DNA from 2 places in the Planococcus faecalis genome. Region 2 is predicted to be linked to the other one. Evidence: riboswitches for the same ligand, from Rfam matches in the RefSeq annotation. Region 2 holds a riboswitch; the other holds the start of a gene.
What was found. Region 2 has a riboswitch for preQ1 ahead of queF (preQ(1) synthase). Riboswitches for the same ligand answer to the same signal wherever they lie in the genome.

Region 1 (3,417 bases), 1.1 Mb from region 2:
TAATTAGACAAAAAATTCACGAAATTACATCCAATTTAGCAGGAACTTAGATAGTTTTAGCGAATGTTTACAAAGAGAGATAAAGGAGGAATGTAGGATGACATTAAAATACAGTCAAATTCTTGTAGCAGTCGATGGTTCGAAAGAAGCTGAGTGGGCATTTAAAAAATCAGTTGGTATTGCTGGACGGAATAACGCTACATTAAATTTGGTAAACGTAATCGATACCCGTTCGTTCGCTGCAATTGAAGCGTATGATCGCTCGATTGCTGACCGTGCTCAAAAGTTTGCTGAAGATTTATTAGAAGAGTATAAAAAAGAAGCATTAGCCGGTGGTGTTGAAAAAGTGAACATTGTTGTCGATTATGGTTCTCCTAAGACAATGATTTCAAGAGATTTGGCACAGAAAGTTGAAGCGGATTTAATTATCTGTGGTGCTACCGGATTAAATGCGGTTGAACGTTTCCTAATCGGTAGCGTTTCAGAACACATTGTTCGTTCAGCAAAATGTGATGTCTTAGTTGTACGTACTGAAGAAGCTCAAGACGATGCACCAACAGGTTAATACGTAAAACGAAAAAATCCTTTCACTCATGTGAAAGGATTTTTTCGTTTTATTAAGATTTCACTTTGATAATAATTTTTCCGCGAGCATGATGAGTTTCACTAAGTTCGTGCGCATCTTTTAACCCTTGCTCACTAAAATCAAACACGTGACCAATCGCAGGTTTAAATTCTCCTGATACAAACAAATTAGCCAGCTGATGTAATTGCTCACCGCTCGGCTCTAACCAAAAGCTGCTTGCTTTTACTTCGTGCTCTTGCGCTTTCTCTGCAGAAGGCTGACCTGCAATCGAAATCAGTTTCCCGCCTTTTTTCAAGACTTTGAAACTTTTATCTAGTACTTCTCCACCCATTGTGTCTAATACTGCATCAAAGTTTTCCAGTAACTCACTAAAATCTTCTTCACTGTAATTAATGACACGATTTGCACCTAGTGATTTGACCAGTTCATCGTTTTTGTCACTCGCAGTCGTCGCTACATACGCTCCGATGCTGTTAGCGATTTGAATGGCCATACTTCCCACTCCACCGGCTCCCGCATGAATCAATACTTTATCTCCTTTTTTAACTTCGGCAAAGTCGACAAGGCATTGATAAGCAGTTAGCCCAGCTAACGGAATTGCCGCACCTTCTTCAAAAGTCATGCTTTCTGGCATATGAGCTAATAGCTGTTCCTCTACTGGCACAAATTCTGCATAAGTCCCTTGACGTGTTGTCGCAGGTCTCGTAAAGACACGATCGCCTACTTTGAAATGCTTAACGTTTGTGCCAATTTTAGCAACCACACCCGCTGCATCCCAACCTAAAATAATTGGGAATTCCCAAGGTAACATTTCTTTTAAATAGCCTTCACGTAATTTCCAGTCAATTGGATTTATAGAAGTGGCATGAACTTCAACTAGCACCTGATTTTCGTTGATAGTTGGTGTTTCTACTTCTCTTTCTTTCAGTTGTTCTATACCACCATAACTGTCGATAATAATTGCTCTCATGTCAAACATCCCCTTTCCTTATGCTATAAATATACCCTATTACAGAAATAGTACACCTTCCGGAGACTTGAATTTACAGTCTTCTTTTCTGGTACATTATGTTATTATTAACACTGTTCGCTAAAAGAGGTTCGCAAACTCCCTCTCTAAAAAACTAAGGAGTGTTACAGATGAAAAAAGAAAAAGCAGTCGTCGTTTTCAGCGGTGGCCAAGACAGTACCACTTGCCTATTTTGGGCAATCAAGAATTTCAAAGAAGTAGCAACCGTCACTTTTGATTACGGCCAGCGTCATTCGGCTGAAATTGAGTGTGCCAGAAAAATCGCTGAAGAACTAGGTGTATCATTTAAGGTATTGGATATGACTTTGATCAATCAACTCTCAGCCAATGCGTTAACACGTGATGATATCGATGTGACCGCAGAAGATGGTGAATTGCCATCTACTTTTGTACCGGGCAGAAATCACTTATTTTTATCTTTTGCAGCAGTTTATGCAGACGCTATCGGTTGCCAACATTTAATTACTGGAGTAAGTCAAACCGACTTCAGCGGTTATCCCGATTGTCGTGATACGTTTATTCGTTCACTAAATGTCACATTAAATTTAGCAATGAACAAGCAGTTTATCATCCATACGCCGTTAATGTGGCTCGACAAGACCGAGGTTTGGGAACTTTCTGATACACTTGGTGCTTTTGAATTTATTCAAGACAAGACCTTAACTTGCTACAACGGCATCCCGAGCACTGGTTGTGGTGAATGTCCTGCCTGCAAGTTGCGAAATGATGGACTTGCTCGCTATCAGGATAAAAAAATGGCTGGTGTTAGAGCATGATGCAGCAATTTTATCCGACAATTCCACACGATTTCCAATTTGAGCTAAATAAGGACTTTCATTTTTCAGCAGCGCATTTTATTCCAAGTGAAGAAGCAGGGAAATGCCAAGTCATGCACGGCCATACGTATCATCTCAACATTACAATCGCAGGTAACGAACTTGACGCCATTGGTTTTCTAATTGACTTTAAATTATTGAAAGAACTGATTCATAAAAAATACGACCACAGTGTCTTGAACGATCATTCAGAATTTGCCACTAAATTTCCGACCACCTAGCTTCTTGCTAAGCAAGTGTGGCAGTCGATTCAAACGATGCTGCAAGCGACCAGCAACCGTCCCAACTGTCTGCAAGTTATCGTTCGTGAAACACCAACCAGTTATGTTGTATTCCGTCCGAAACAAGAGGACTTGTTATGAGAATTCCAGTGATGGAAATTTTCGGTCCAACCATTCAAGGTGAGGGCATGGTAATGGGACAAAAAACCATGTTTGTGCGCACAGCAGGATGCGATTATTCTTGTTCTTGGTGTGATTCTAAATTCACGTGGGATGGCACAGGCACAAGCGTCTCCAAACAACCTACTGAAATCGTTGAGGAACTCATCCAAACCGGTGGCAAGGCCTTTTCGCACGTCACCATATCCGGTGGCAATCCCGCTCTCCATAAAGGTATCGGTGAACTCGTTGATTTGTGCCATTTGCAAGGCTGGAAAGTGGCTGTAGAAACGCAGGCATCTCTTTGGCAGGAGTGGATGATAGAAATCGATGATATTACCTTGTCACCAAAACCACCTAGTTCTGGTATGAAAACAGATGTAACGAAACTGGATGTATTTATAGAAAAACTGCAAAATGCCAATGTCAGCCTGAAAGTTGTTATTTTTGACGAAGTTGACTTTGCTTATGCAGAAAAACTCCATCAGCGTTACCCGTCAATTCCATTTTTCTTACAAACAGGCAACGAAGACACTGCAACGACAGATGATTTGCAGTTAGTGACTACCTTACTTCATAGATACG
Region 2 (3,417 bases):
CGTAAGAAAGCACTTGGTCGTTCTCTTTGACAGTTAGCTCAAATAGCTTTGAAGAGGTTCCGCCCGTCAGCGGATCAACGTCGATGATTTCTACTTGCTCGTTTAGTTGGCTTTTCACCCATTCTATTGATTGCTTTTGTAATCCATACTGTTCGCCTGCCATTCTTGTCGCTCCTTTCTGCCTATCTTTTACCTTTAGTTTACCATGAAAAATATGGATGCTATCCGTCAATGATAGAGAAATTAACAGATAATCCACTCTTTTTAAATTTATACCTTTAGTGAGTCGTGTACAGTGTCGGTTTTTTCAATTTGGATGGTGGCATGTTCAATTCCGCACACATCATAAACCAATTTCAAAGCTTCTTGAAGAACCTTTTGCTCTTGTATATTGACATCGACATCAATGTGGCATGTAAACAAGTCCATGCCAGATGTAATCGTCCACACGTGAAGGTCATGAACGTCTAACACACCTTCGATTTCAAGCAGCCGCTCTCTCACTTGCTGCGTATCAATCGTCTCAGGTGTTCCCTCCATCAAAATATGAATGCTATTTTGAAGAATGCCCCAGGCGCTCCGCAAAATCAATAACGCAACAGCGACCGAAATCAGCGGATCTGCTATCGTCCAGTCAAATAACAGAATAAGCATACCCGCTACTATGGCGCCTACTGAACCAAGCGCATCTCCGATAATATGCATATAAGCACTTTTCATATTAAGATTGCCTTGAACATCGGCACCACGGTTTAACACCCACGCGCTCAATACGTTAGCAGCAAGACCAATTGACGCAATGACTAGCATCCAACCTCCTTGAACTTCCGCAGGCTCATATAAACGCTGGACGGCTTCATAAATGATAAAACCTGCCATAACAAATAACGTAATGCCATTAATAAAGGCGGTAAGAATTTCAAAACGGTAGTAGCCATAGGTTTTGTTAGCAGACGCTGCTCTTCCCGCAAACCAAATAGCTGACAAACTCAGTACCAGTGAAACCGTATCCGACAACATATGACCGCTGTCTGCAATTAAAGCCAAACTGTTTGTGAAGAGTCCGCCGAAAAACTCTAGCAGCATGATGCCGGCTGTTATGATAAGTGCAATAGATAAAGCTTTTTTATTGCCGCTTCTAACTGTTTCAAAATGATCATGATCATGCCCCATGCGATCCTCTCCTTTGGCTGTTGCTAATATGTTAACAAATTTGGTCGATTGACAACGCATAGTAAGTCTTATACGATAGATGAGTAAAAAGTAAATACCCCGGCAACGGGAGAGGTTCATAGCATTTCACCCTCTATAAAAAACTATGGATTGTCGAAACTCAGCCAAATCCACATGCGATTTGGCTTTTTCTTTTGTCCGTTTTTTATAACCCTCTTCCTAACCGGGCATCTAAAAGGAGGCCGTTTTTATGGCAGGAAGAAACGAAGAAACGCTCGAGCATTTAGAATTGCTTGGCAATCAAAACACCAAGTATAAGTTTGAATACGATCCAGACATTTTAGAACCCATCGACAATCTGCACAGCCGTGATTATTTTGTGAAATTTAATTGTCCTGAGTTTACGTCCCTTTGTCCGCAAACTGGGCAACCCGATTTCGCTACGATCTACTTGAGCTTTATTCCCGACAAAACATTAGTCGAAAGCAAATCACTGAAGCTTTATTTATTCAGTTTCCGCAATCATGGAGATTTTCATGAAGATGTTGTTAACATCATTATGAATGATTTAATCAAATTGATGGATCCTCGGTATATCGAAGTTTGGGGAAAATTCACGCCACGTGGCGGTTTGTCGATTGATCCTTACACAAACTATGGCCAACCTGGAACAAAATACGAAGAAATGGCATCGTACCGGATGATGAATCACGACATGAATCCCGAAACGATTACCAATCGATAAGGAGCTCAGCAAATGTTACTTTATTTGAACGGCGCATTTGTCGGCTTGTTAATCTTATCGAATATACTCGCGGTGAAATTATTCAGTATCGGCGAATGGGCTGTTTTACCGGCTGCTGTCATCGTCTATGTTTTCACTTTCCCGATCACAGATACGATTGCAGAAGTATATGGCAAAGAAGCTGCAAGACAAACCGTTACTGCAGGATTTGTTACACAGCTTTGTGCACTGGCGTTTATTTTTCTTGCTATTCATTTACCAGCTGCTTCTTTTTTTACGAATCAAGAATCATTCGAAACCATCTTTTCTGCAGGTTTTCGTGTTACTATAGCCAGTCTCGTTTCTTACTTTATTAGTCAAAACCTGGACTTCACTATTTTCCATAAACTGAAAGAAAGACATGGTCATTCCAAGTTGTGGCTTCGCAATAATGCCTCAACAATGGTCAGCCAATTGGTCGATACGAGCATTTTCATCACCATCGCTTTTTACGGCACTTTGCCAACTAGTGTATTACTTGGCATGATTGTGACACAATATGCATTCAAATGGCTCGTGGCTGCAGCGGACACGCCCCTGGTATATTTACTCGTCAAGTTATGCAAACGCGATCTAGCAGACCATCAAATTTACGGACATCAAAAACCGGAAACTCTCTAATAGAGAGCTTCCGGTTTTTTCATCATATATGCTGAAGTTTGACTGTTTAGACCTTTGCCCGTTCTTTTTGCAAACCATCTTTACTGTGTACTGTTGCACCAGTCAGGACCATATCCGCTACAATCGGCATATGATCGGAAACGGCCGTCTCAATAACGGCTACCTGTACGACATCAATAGCGCTATCTGAAAAAATATAGTCGATTCGTATTGCTGGAGACAAAATCTCAGCTGTTTCTTTATTTGTGTAAGGAGAGGGATATGTGTAGGCATCGCCTCTTTTCATTGTCAAAAAAGCATCGTTGAACTGGCTGTTGAGTTTTTGCATATAACCGTTCGAAGGTGGGGCATTAAAGTCCCCAACAAGAATTTGTGGAAAGCGGCTTTTTTCTGTAAGGGTCAAAATTTCATCAACACTAACTGCTAGCTCTTCATCTTTCAGCGCTAAATGAGTATTAAATACACTCAAATAACTACCTTCCACTTCAATGATGGTTTCTAACAGACCCCGTTGTTCATTATTTCCAAATGGACACGGAACTTGAGTCAATAAATGATTTTCGACGTATTTGATTGGGTAGTTACTCAAAATGACATTGCCATATTGATGATTCGGACGTTCTGAATCTTCAGGTGCAAAACTCATATTGGCTCCGTAAGCCGCATGCATGCCAAGTCTTTTGCTCAACCACTCTACTTGGTCCACAAATGAACTGCGAGCAGAAAAATAACGATCAACTTCCTGCAAGGCAATAATGTTCGCACAGGATTCCTCGATAACTCCTGCAGTCCTCTCCAAATCGACGACTCCATCCATCCCCAACCCATGAGCAATATTA

Region 1: another riboswitch for preQ1. It lies ahead of queC (7-cyano-7-deazaguanine synthase QueC); the one in region 2 lies ahead of queF (preQ(1) synthase).

What each region holds. Positions count from the first base shown of each region.
Region 1 covers NZ_CP019401.1:1,326,902-1,330,318, reverse strand. Annotated here, with positions in the region: gene AJGP001_RS06650 (universal stress protein) at 98-565, shown strand; gene AJGP001_RS06645 (NADP-dependent oxidoreductase) at 618-1,556, opposite strand; PreQ1 riboswitch class I at 1,677-1,720, shown strand; gene queC (7-cyano-7-deazaguanine synthase QueC) at 1,727-2,392, shown strand; partial or broken gene queD (6-carboxytetrahydropterin synthase QueD) at 2,389-2,814, shown strand; gene queE (7-carboxy-7-deazaguanine synthase QueE) at 2,811-3,417, shown strand, end outside.
Region 2 covers NZ_CP019401.1:259,157-262,573, reverse strand. Annotated here, with positions in the region: gene AJGP001_RS01400 (phosphotransferase family protein) at 1-163, opposite strand, end outside; gene AJGP001_RS01395 (cation diffusion facilitator family transporter) at 271-1,173, opposite strand; PreQ1 riboswitch class I at 1,279-1,326, shown strand; gene queF (preQ(1) synthase) at 1,424-1,918, shown strand; gene AJGP001_RS01385 (queuosine precursor transporter) at 1,931-2,578, shown strand; gene AJGP001_RS01380 (endonuclease/exonuclease/phosphatase family protein) at 2,625-3,417, opposite strand, start outside.